DNA from 3 places in the Paraburkholderia aromaticivorans genome. Region 1 is predicted to be linked to each of the others. Evidence: riboswitches for the same ligand, from Rfam matches in the RefSeq annotation. Region 1 holds a riboswitch; each other region holds the start of a gene.

Region 1 (3,205 bases):
TGCGCTTACCTTCCAATGGCCGGTGATATCGAAACCGTAGCCGAGATAGTAACTGTTCGCTCCGCCGAAATCGGAATACTGGTCGCGCCGCACGTTGGCCTGAATCTGGTTGCGCCCAAAGCGCCCGGTATAGCCGACGAAGCCCGAATCCACATGCCGGTCCGGCGCCGCGAACGTGTCGGACTCGAGGCTCTGATCGAGATGCTCGTAGCCGACCTGCAGCTTCTGCTGCGCGGCCAGCGCGAAATCGTTCTGCCATGTGTACTGGCGGTTGTCGGTATCGAAGCGGCCGTTATAAATGCCGTTGGTATTCGACACGCTGCGGTCGTCGCCTTCGGAGACGATCAGGTGCGTCGTCCACCAGTCGGTCAGCTTGCCGTTGGCGAACACCGAGACCTGGCGCACCTTGCTATACAGGTTGTTCAGATCGGTCGGCAGGCCGTACGCGTTGTCGTAGCTGTTGTTGCCGTTCGACTGGAAGTAGCTCGCGCCGGCATTCCATTTGTCGTTGAACTTGTGGCGCAACGAAGCCGAGATGCTCTCGTTCAGATAGCCGTTCGCATTCGGGTTGGCGTTCGGCGCCTCATGCGGATTGAGCGACGAGAAGCCGTCGTCCTTCGACCGCGCGAGCGAAATGCTGAAGGTCGTATTGCCGTCTTTATCCAATGCGCCGTTCACGCCCGCCTGCTGCGTTTGCGTGTGATAGCTGCCGTAGCCCAGCGAAAAATTGAAACGCGGCGGGTGGTCGCCACCTTCTTTCGTGAACACCTGGACCACGCCGCCGATCGCACCGGAGCCGTACAACGCCGACACGTTGCCGTTCACCACCTCGACGTGATCGACCTGGTCGAGCGGAATCTGCGCGAGTTGCGCCGAACCCAGGCTCACGGAATCGACGCGCACGCCGTCGATCAGCAGCAAAGATTGCGTCGACGACGCGCCGCGCAGGAACAGGCTCGTCGTCGAACCGGGGCCACCTGTGCGCGAGATTTGCGCGCCTGGTGCGAGTTGCAGGAGGCCGGGCAAATCGGTCGCGGTGGTGTCGGCGAGATCCTGCTGGTCGAACAGCGCGGTCTGCGGGATCGCGTCGGCGAGTGCTTGCGGGCCGCGCTCCGCGGTGACCACGATCGGCGACAACACAGCGGGCGACGCCTGCGCCGCCGACGGAGAAGATGAAGGTGCCGCTTGCGCGTGCGCGACGACCGGCAGGCCCGCGAAGGCGAGGAGCGCCGCACGAGCGATGGGGGACAGCATGGGGTGAAAGTCCTGTGGGTAGCGTGCGCGGCCCGCTTCCCCGCAGGCCGATGCGTAACGAGGCGCCCGCGTATTTAACATTGTCGCGCGTGACGTGCCTCTCCCCCTGGCCGGTATCCGGGCTGGCGACTTCTCGATCCCGCCTTCCCACGCGTGACGCGCAGTGGCACACTCGCGAGTTGAACTTCCAACACGCGACCAGGATCGACTTGCATGACGAATGCGGTCGCTTACCGTTGCGGGGGCAGCGCAGGTTGGCGCGTTCTGGCGAACAGCGCCCCCTGCTTCCCGTTTAACTGCGCGCGCCGTTGAAAAGCGCACGCGGGCACCAGAGTGCGGCCAGTTTAGGAGCGGCCTCGGGGTCCGTCAAGAATGAGTGGGACCGCAGACTAGCGTTCTGTTAAGTGCAGGCTATTGTCCGACGCACGAGTACTTTTTCATCATATGGTCGATAAAAGCCTGCACAAAGCAATGTTGTTACGTCTCGAAACGAGACAATTGTCGGAACCTGCGACATTCCGCGCTAAAATGCGATGTCTTTAGAGGACGCAGCACATGCTCACCGAACTCGAAACACTTTCACAGAATATCGGCAAGCTGATCGCGATCAGCCAACGCCACAATGAAGCGCGACTCGCGCTCGAAGAGCAGCTCGCCCAATCGCGCGCGGACGTCGAAGCCACGCGCACGGAACTTGCAATGCTGCGCGAGGAACGTAATGCACTGCAGGCGGAGCGCGACGCGCTGTCGGCGAAGATCGACGACGCACAGGTGCGCCTGAATGCGATCCTCGAAAAGCTGCCGCGTGCCCGCGCGAACAGCGAGCCCGATAGCCAGCTCGATCTGCTCGAACCGGCTCAGCACGAAAGCGAAGCCGAGAGCGACGTGACCCGCCACGGAGAAAATGCATGACCACCAAGCAGATCGAAGTATCGATTCTCGGCGTGCCCTATCGGCTCGCCTGCTCGCCGGAAACGGAAGGCGCGCTGCTTGAAGCGGTCGCACGCGTCGACGCCGAAATGTCGAAGATCCGCAATAACAGCAACGTGCGCGGCACGGATCGCATTGCTGTCATGGCCGCACTGTCGCTGGCATCGGAACTGCTTAGGCTGCAATCGAGCGTGAGACACGGAGAAGCATTTCCCGCTGAAGAAATCCGGCGTACAATGCATCAAATGAACGAACAACTGGGTACTGTGATTCAGCAGTACAGCATGCAGTAAGTAGTGTGTGTTATCGTGCGGCCGGTCCTGAGATCGGCGGCGGATTCAAACGGAGTGCGTGAGCACAAGGCGTGCAAGATTCTGCAAACGTTTGAGTTCAATCGGTCGTTTTGTGTTTTAGCTTCATCGGTTTAGCTTCCCTGCCTGGTTCGCCAAGGTCATATATTCCTTGAACCAATGCCATGTGCACGGTTGCGGAAATTTGTAGCACGGGTGTGCGCGTCACTCTGTCTGATGTACCCGAAGTGTTGCTAACTGCGACCAATTCTGAACCCCCGGTTCAGGATGCCGGCCTAGCGGCTAAGGCGGGGACCTTTTTTAGAACGGCATCGGACTTCGGTTCGGTGCCGTTTTTCTTTGTGCGCTGTTTTTGCGCGCTGTTTGCTGTACGCCGATTTCTTCCGCATCTTCAAACCCTTAACGTTCAATTCGATTCATGCGCTACTGGCTAATGAAGTCCGAACCGGACGAAGCAAGCATCGACCATCTCGCCAACGCACCGCATCGCACGTTGCCTTGGACCGGCGTGCGCAACTATCAGGCGCGCAATTTCATGCGTGACCTGATGCAGGTCGGCGACGGTGTGCTGTTCTATCACTCGAGCTGTCCCGAGCCCGGCATCGCGGGCATTGCGGCGGTATCGTCCACCGCGTACCCGGACCCCACGCAGTTCGACAGGAAGAGTCCCTACTTCGACGCGAAGTCGTCGCAGGAAACGCCACGCTGGG
Region 2 (3,205 bases), on a different replicon from region 1:
GCGCTGACGCTCGGCGTGTCCTTCAATCGCGATCGCGCGGCAGGTCGGATGCGAGCGCATCCATTCGATGCCGATCGAGCCGCTACCCGCGCCCACGTCCCACAGCAGTTCGCCGGGCGCCGGCGCGAGGCGCGCGAGCGTGATGGCGCGCACATCGCGCTTGGTCAACTGGCCGTCGTGGCGAAAAGCGTCATCGGGCAAGCCGCAGGTCAGCGGCAAACGCGGCGCGCCCTCGGTGGCGCGGCAGTCGAGCGCGATCAGATTCAGCGCGGCCACTTCGCCCGCCGGCCACTGATCCGCGCGGCCGTCGATGCGCCGTTCCAGCTCGCCGCCCAAGTGTTCCAGCACGCTCATGCGGGTCGCCCCGAAACCGCGGGCGTTGAGCAACTCCGCGAGCGCCGCGGGCGTGCGTCCGTCCGCGCTCAGCACGAACACGCGCGCGCCGTCGTGCAGATGCGCGTTCAACGTCGCCAACGGCCGCCCCACCAGCGACACCGTCGCGACGTCCTGCAACGGCCAGCCGAGGCGCGCGGCCGCCAGCGACAACGACGACGGCGCGGGCAGCACCCGCAACTCCCCCGCCGGCAACTGCCGCGCGAGCGTCGCGCCTACGCCGAACAGCATCGGGTCGCCGCTCGCCAGCACGCACACCGCGCCGCCGCGTTCGGCCAGCAAAGGCGAGAGATCGAACGGACGCGGCCACGCGGCGCGGCGCGCGGCGAGGCGCGCGGGCAGCATCGCCAGATGGCGTTCACCGCCGTAGACCACCGACGCTTGCAGCAAAGCGCGCCGCGCGGGCCTTCCCAAACCGGCGAAGCCGTCGTCGCCGATGCCCACCACCGTCAGCCACGCGGGCATGCATCCATCCTCATTCTGTGTCTTCAAATAGTCCGCTGTGCCGCGCCGATCAAAGCGCCCAGCCTCGTTGTGCGGTTCGAAAAAAGGCATAATACAGCCGCCGGTGCCCTTCGGGGCCGAAGAGGGAACACAGTGCCACTGTGGCTGCCCCCGCAACTGTATGCAGCGAGTCCGCCTGCGCTCCACGCCACTGGTTCGACCGGGAAGGCTGCGGCGGACCATGACCTGCCAGCCAGGAGACCTGCCGGCAAGACTGTTCGTGCCAGCCAACATCGGGCGGGGTGTACCGATGCCGCAGCCATGCCCGCCTGACGGCATGCTCGGGCCGTCGCGCGACGCTAAACCGGTGTCCGTCTTGAATCAAGCTTCGCCTTCCACCGTTGTGTCCGACGCAGCCGCCACGCCGCGGCCCTCGGCGTGCCCGGGGCTGCTGCGCATCGTCGCCGCGCGCGACGGCGGGATTTGCCGCATCAAACTGCCCGGCGGCGAGTTGAGCGCGGCGCAGGCGCGGGCGATCGCCGATGTCAGTGCACGCCATGCGGCCGGCGTGATCGAGCTGACCAATCGTGCCAATGTGCAGGTGCGCGGCGTGAAGCGTGGTGAGGAAGCGGCGTTGATCGCGGCGCTGGTCGCCGCCGGTCTCGGGCCGATGCCGTCGGCGGGCGCAGCGAAGGCGGTGGCAATCGGTCCGGCGGACGTTGCGGACACGATGGCGGTGAGCGCAGTGGACCGGGCGGCAGCGAACGCAGTGGAGACGGTTTCGTCGAAGCTGCCGGACGCATTGGACGCGTCAGCCGCAATGGCGATCGCCGCCGACGACGTGCGCAACGTCATGATCAGCCCCGCTGCCGGACGCGATCCCTGCTCCCTGTTCGACACCCGCCCGCTGTGCGCCGAATTGCTCGCGACGCTGCAAAGCGAACCGCGTTTCGCGGCGCTGTCGCCGAAATTCGCGCTGTTGCTGGACGGCGGCGAACGGCTCGCGCGAGTGGATCATCCGCATGACGTTTGGCTGGCGGCGTCGCAGGAAGCCGACGGCGTGCGCTTCGTATTCGGCCTGGCGGGTTGTCCGCCTGCGAGTGCGTGGGCCGGCTCGCCGGCGCAAAATGAGTGCATCACGACGGACGAGTCCCACGCCAACGGCGCGGTCCCGCTAGCCGCGATACTCCCCTCGCAAGCTCCGGCTCTGGTACGCGCGCTGCTGCTCACATTCCTCGACCTCGCCGCCGCCGACGCCACGCGCATGCGTCACCTGCTAGCCGTGCATTCCGCCGACGCGCTCCTGCATCACGCTCAACGCTACCTCGACTTCCCGCTGACGCGAAACGCAGCGCTGGCCGGCTGGCATCGCCGCACGCCGGCCGATGCCGGCCTTCGGCTGGGCGCTCACGCGCAACGCGTGCCCGGAACCTGGCACGCAGGCGGCCAGCCGCCGCTGGGACGCCTCGACGCCAACACCCTCGATGCCCTCGCCGCGCTTTCGCAGCAGCACGGCAACGGCACGCTGCGCGTCACACCCTGGCAAAGCGTGCTGCTGCCCGACATCGCAACGCATGCCGTTCCAGCCGTGCTATCCGGTTTGGCGGCGCTCGGTCTCGCCTGCGATCCCGCGCAAGCCATCACGCGTCTGATCGCCTGCGCCGGTTCCAGCGGCTGCGCGAAAAGCCTCGCCGACACCAAGGCCGACGCGCTGCGCCTCGCCGCCCGCCTGGCTGCCGGCGTCGACGCGCACCTGAGCGGCTGCCCACGTTCGTGCGCCGCCGCGCATTGCGCGCCGTACACGCTGCTGGCGGCCGCGCCCGGCCTCTACGACCTTTATCGACGCGACGGCCGGCCCGGTTTCGGCCTGTGCGTCGCGCGCCAACTGACGATCGACCAGGCCGCCGACATGCTCGAACGCCTGGCCCGGAGTAACCCCGATGCTTGATTACATTCGCGACGGTCAGGAGATCTATCGCCAATCCTTTGCGACGATCCGCGCGGAGGCCGACTTGTCGCGCATTCCCGCCGACCTGGAAAAACTCGCGGTGCGCGTGATCCACGCGTGCGGCATGGTCGATGTGATCGACGACCTGCGCTTTTCCGAAGGCGCGGGCGCCTCGGGCCGCACGGCGCTTGCGCGAGGCGCGCCGATCCTCTGCGATGCCGGCATGGTCGCGCAGGGCATTACGCGTGCGCGGCTGCCGGCGAACAATGCGGTCGTCTGCACCCTCACGCATCCCGACGTGCCCGCGCTCGCGCGCGAACTCGGCAATACGCGCTCCGCGGCCGCGCTGGAATTGTGGCGGCCGCAGCTGGCGGGCAGCGTCGTCGTGATCGGCAATGCGCCGACCGCGCTGTTTCATCT
Region 3 (3,205 bases), on a different replicon from region 1:
CGGCGAACTCGCCCAGCCGTGCGAGCGCATGGCGTTGCTCGGGACGGGTGGCCGACTCGATCGCCGCGCATGGCGTGTCGGCGCTCATGCCCGCCGCGAGCAACGCGCCGACGATATCGTCGAGCCGCCGCATGCCCATATAGATCACGAGCGTCATCTGCGTGGCCGCGAGCGCGGCCCAGTCCGGCTCGCCGCTGCCCGCGCCGTGCCCGGTGACGAACACCACGCCTTGCGCGTAGTCGCGATGCGTGACCGGAATGCCGATGGCCGCGGGCGCCGCGATTCCCGCCGTAATGCCGTTGATGACTTCGACCTCGACGCCGGCGGCATGCAGCGCCTGCTGTTCTTCGCCGCCCCGGCCGAACACGAACGGATCGCCGCCTTTCAGGCGCGCGACGCTGCGCCCGGCCCGCACATGATCAAGCAACTGTGCGACGATGCCGGCCTGCGGCGTGGACGGATGTCCGCCGCGTTTGCCGACGTAGACGATCCGTGCATCGGCGCGCGCGAACTGCAGCACCTCGGGATTCACCAGATCGTCGACCAGCACCACATCGGCTTGCGCCAACGCGCGGGTCGCCTTGAGCGTCATGAGTTCGACGTCGCCGGGTCCGGCGCCGATCAACCAGGCGCGGCTCATCGCGACGTGCACGGCAAGCGCCATGTCGTGACGTGCGGATCGGGGCGAAGCGCGCGGGAGCGCCGGATGGCGGATTTTTGGGGCATGCGGGCTACGGATTCGGGCACGGCGACATGCGCGGCTCGCAGCGGTCCTTTGGGGGAACTCGCACGCGAACGGACGCGTGACGTCGTGCTTCAGCGCCTTCACATCCGTCCCTCGCGGATTCCGGCGGCCGGCGGCGCGATGTTGCCTGAGGTTCGCCGCCTCCGCGTCTGGCCGGTATCCGGGCTGGCGGCCTCATGCGCTTTGCCTTCCCGTCCGCATTCATTGGCATGTGCGGGACAGTGGCATAGAAAAAACGCATGCGCGGCGCGAGACGAATCAACATCGCGCCGCAGGTCGCTTACCGTTGCGGGGACAGCACAGGTTGAGCGCATGAAAGCGCGGCCTGTTTCCCGTTTAACTGCACACGCGAATGCATGTGCGGGCACCAAACGCGCGCATACGATAGCACACGGCGCCCCGCCCGATAAGCGCTCGCGGCTTGGGTTTCCTTGACGGCATCGGGCCGCGGGCCTACACTCGCTCGCACTTTGGTGCTCGTGTGCGCGCTCGTGCGCATGCAGTTAAACGGGAAACAGGGCACCCGCCTGCCATGGATCGGGTCAACCTGTGCTGCCCCCGCAACGGTAAGCGAAATGTGGCGCTACGGTCAGTGCTGTAGCGCCGCAAAGCCGGCTTCGATGTCCACGCGCAAGGCCGCGTCGGCATATCACCACTGGGCGAGAAATCACTCGTCCGGGAAGGGGAAGCGGCGCTATCGCCAGCCCGGATACCGGCCAGAATACGAAGGGCGAACGCCGCGGGGATGCGGCGGTGCGTTCATGATCTCAATTCCGCTTTCTGTTTACCGTTGTCGCGGCAATCCGTCGTTCGTCCCCGTGTTTGATTTTCGCCGTGGCTTGCCAGGCCCATGTCGGGTTTGTCAGGACCATACGGACAGACGCGCGGATACGCCGGCAGGCACGTGCAACTCCTACGGATGGACCTCACGATGCAAACCCAGATGCGCAAGATCCCCGTCACCATCGTCACAGGCTTTCTCGGCAGCGGCAAGACCACGCTGCTGCGGCATATTCTTCAGCATGCGGGCGGCAAGCGCATCGCGGTCATCGTCAACGAGTTCGGCGAACTCGGCATCGACGGGGAAATCCTCAAGGGTTGCGGCATTGGATGCGATGAAAACGGCGTCGAAACCGAAGGCCAACTGTATGAGCTCGCAAACGGCTGCCTGTGCTGCACCGTGCAGGAAGAGTTTTTTCCGGTGATGGAAAGGCTGGTCGAACGCCGCGATCAGATCGATCACGTGCTGATCGAGACGTCGGGCCTCGCATTGCCGAAGCCGCTGGTGCAGGCATTCAACTGGCCGCAGATCAAGAACAGCTTCACCGTGGATGCCGTGGTCACCGTGGTGGACGGTCCGGCTGCGGCAAGCGGCCAGTTCGCCGACAATCCGCTCGCCGTGGATGCACAGCGCAAAGCCGATCCGAATCTCGATCACGAGTCGCCGCTGCATGAACTGTTCGAAGATCAGTTGTCCGCCGCCGATCTGGTGATCCTGAACAAAACGGATCTGCTCGACGACGCGCAGCAAAACGCGGTCGAGGCGGTGATTCGCGAAGAGATTCCGCCGCAAGTGAAGATCGTGCGCGCGCAGAAGGGCCAGCTCGATCTGCATACGCTGCTGGGCCTCGAAGCGGCCTCGGAAGACACGATCCACTTGCGCCACGATCATCACGGTTCCGCCGGCGACGCCGACCACCATCACGACGAATTCGATTCGGTGGTCGTACACGCGAACGCGCCTTCTCGCGAAGCGGTGATCGCCGCGCTGCAAGGCCTCGTCGAAACGAACACGATTTATCGCGTCAAGGGCTTCGCGGCGCTGCCGGGCGCGGCGATGCGTCTGGTGATTCAGGGCGTGGGCCGCCGCTTCGACAGCTATTTCGATCGGCGCTGGCAAGCGGGCGAAAATGGTCCGAGCCGCTTCGTGCTGATTGGCGAGGATCTCGATCAGGCCGCGTTGCAGCGTGCGTTCGACACGGCGCTCGGCGTCCCGTCGGCCGTCGAAACGCAACAGGCGTAAGCGCTCATGCATCTGCTGCGCACCACGCCGGGTGGCTTTGTCGACGATACGCAGGGCGTGATCCGTATCGATCAGCAGCCCGCCGATATCGTGGTGCTCAGTTCGGCCGACACCACGCTGTCGCTGCTCGCGAGCGTCTTTCCGCGGCTGGGCGAGGGTTTCCCCAGCGTGCGGCTCGCCAACGTCACGTATTTGCGGCAGCCGGCCTCGGTCGATTTCTATGTCGAAGACGTCTTGCAGCATGCGCGCGCGGTGGTGGTCGATCATCTCGGCGGCGAGGCCTATTGGCCTTATGGCATCGAGCAGGTGGTGGCGCTCGCCGAGCGCAAGCAGCAGACGCTCGCAATGTTCTCCGGCGATCTGCAGGAAGATCCAAACCTGCTCGCGCGCAGCACCGCGAGCGCCGAGCTATGCCATCAACTGTGGCGCTATCTGCG

Evidence for each region. Region 1 has a riboswitch for cobalamin ahead of CJU94_RS01305 (TonB-dependent receptor domain-containing protein). Riboswitches for the same ligand answer to the same signal wherever they lie in the genome.
Region 2: it holds a riboswitch for cobalamin, as region 1 does, so the genes downstream of both, cobG (precorrin-3B synthase) here and CJU94_RS01305 (TonB-dependent receptor domain-containing protein) in region 1, are expected to answer to the same signal.
Region 3: it holds a riboswitch for cobalamin, as region 1 does, so the genes downstream of both, cobW (cobalamin biosynthesis protein CobW) here and CJU94_RS01305 (TonB-dependent receptor domain-containing protein) in region 1, are expected to answer to the same signal.

Annotation. Positions count from the first base shown of each region.
Region 1 is NZ_CP022989.1:305,689-308,893, forward strand. It holds gene CJU94_RS01305 (TonB-dependent receptor domain-containing protein) at 1-1,254, opposite strand, end outside; cobalamin riboswitch at 1,346-1,602, opposite strand; gene CJU94_RS01310 (ATPase) at 1,810-2,166, shown strand; gene CJU94_RS01315 (cell division protein ZapA) at 2,163-2,477, shown strand; RNA gene ssrS (6S RNA) at 2,612-2,793, shown strand; gene CJU94_RS01325 (EVE domain-containing protein) at 2,914-3,205, shown strand, end outside.
Region 2 is NZ_CP022990.1:713,775-716,979, forward strand. It holds gene cbiE (precorrin-6y C5,15-methyltransferase (decarboxylating) subunit CbiE) at 1-858, opposite strand, end outside; cobalamin riboswitch at 943-1,121, shown strand; gene cobG (precorrin-3B synthase) at 1,175-2,785, shown strand; gene CJU94_RS22970 (precorrin-8X methylmutase) at 2,778-3,205, shown strand, end outside.
Region 3 is NZ_CP022990.1:334,961-338,165, forward strand. It holds gene cobA (uroporphyrinogen-III C-methyltransferase) at 1-640, opposite strand, end outside; cobalamin riboswitch at 880-1,132, opposite strand; cobalamin riboswitch at 1,200-1,480, shown strand; gene cobW (cobalamin biosynthesis protein CobW) at 1,677-2,768, shown strand; gene cobN (cobaltochelatase subunit CobN) at 2,775-3,205, shown strand, end outside.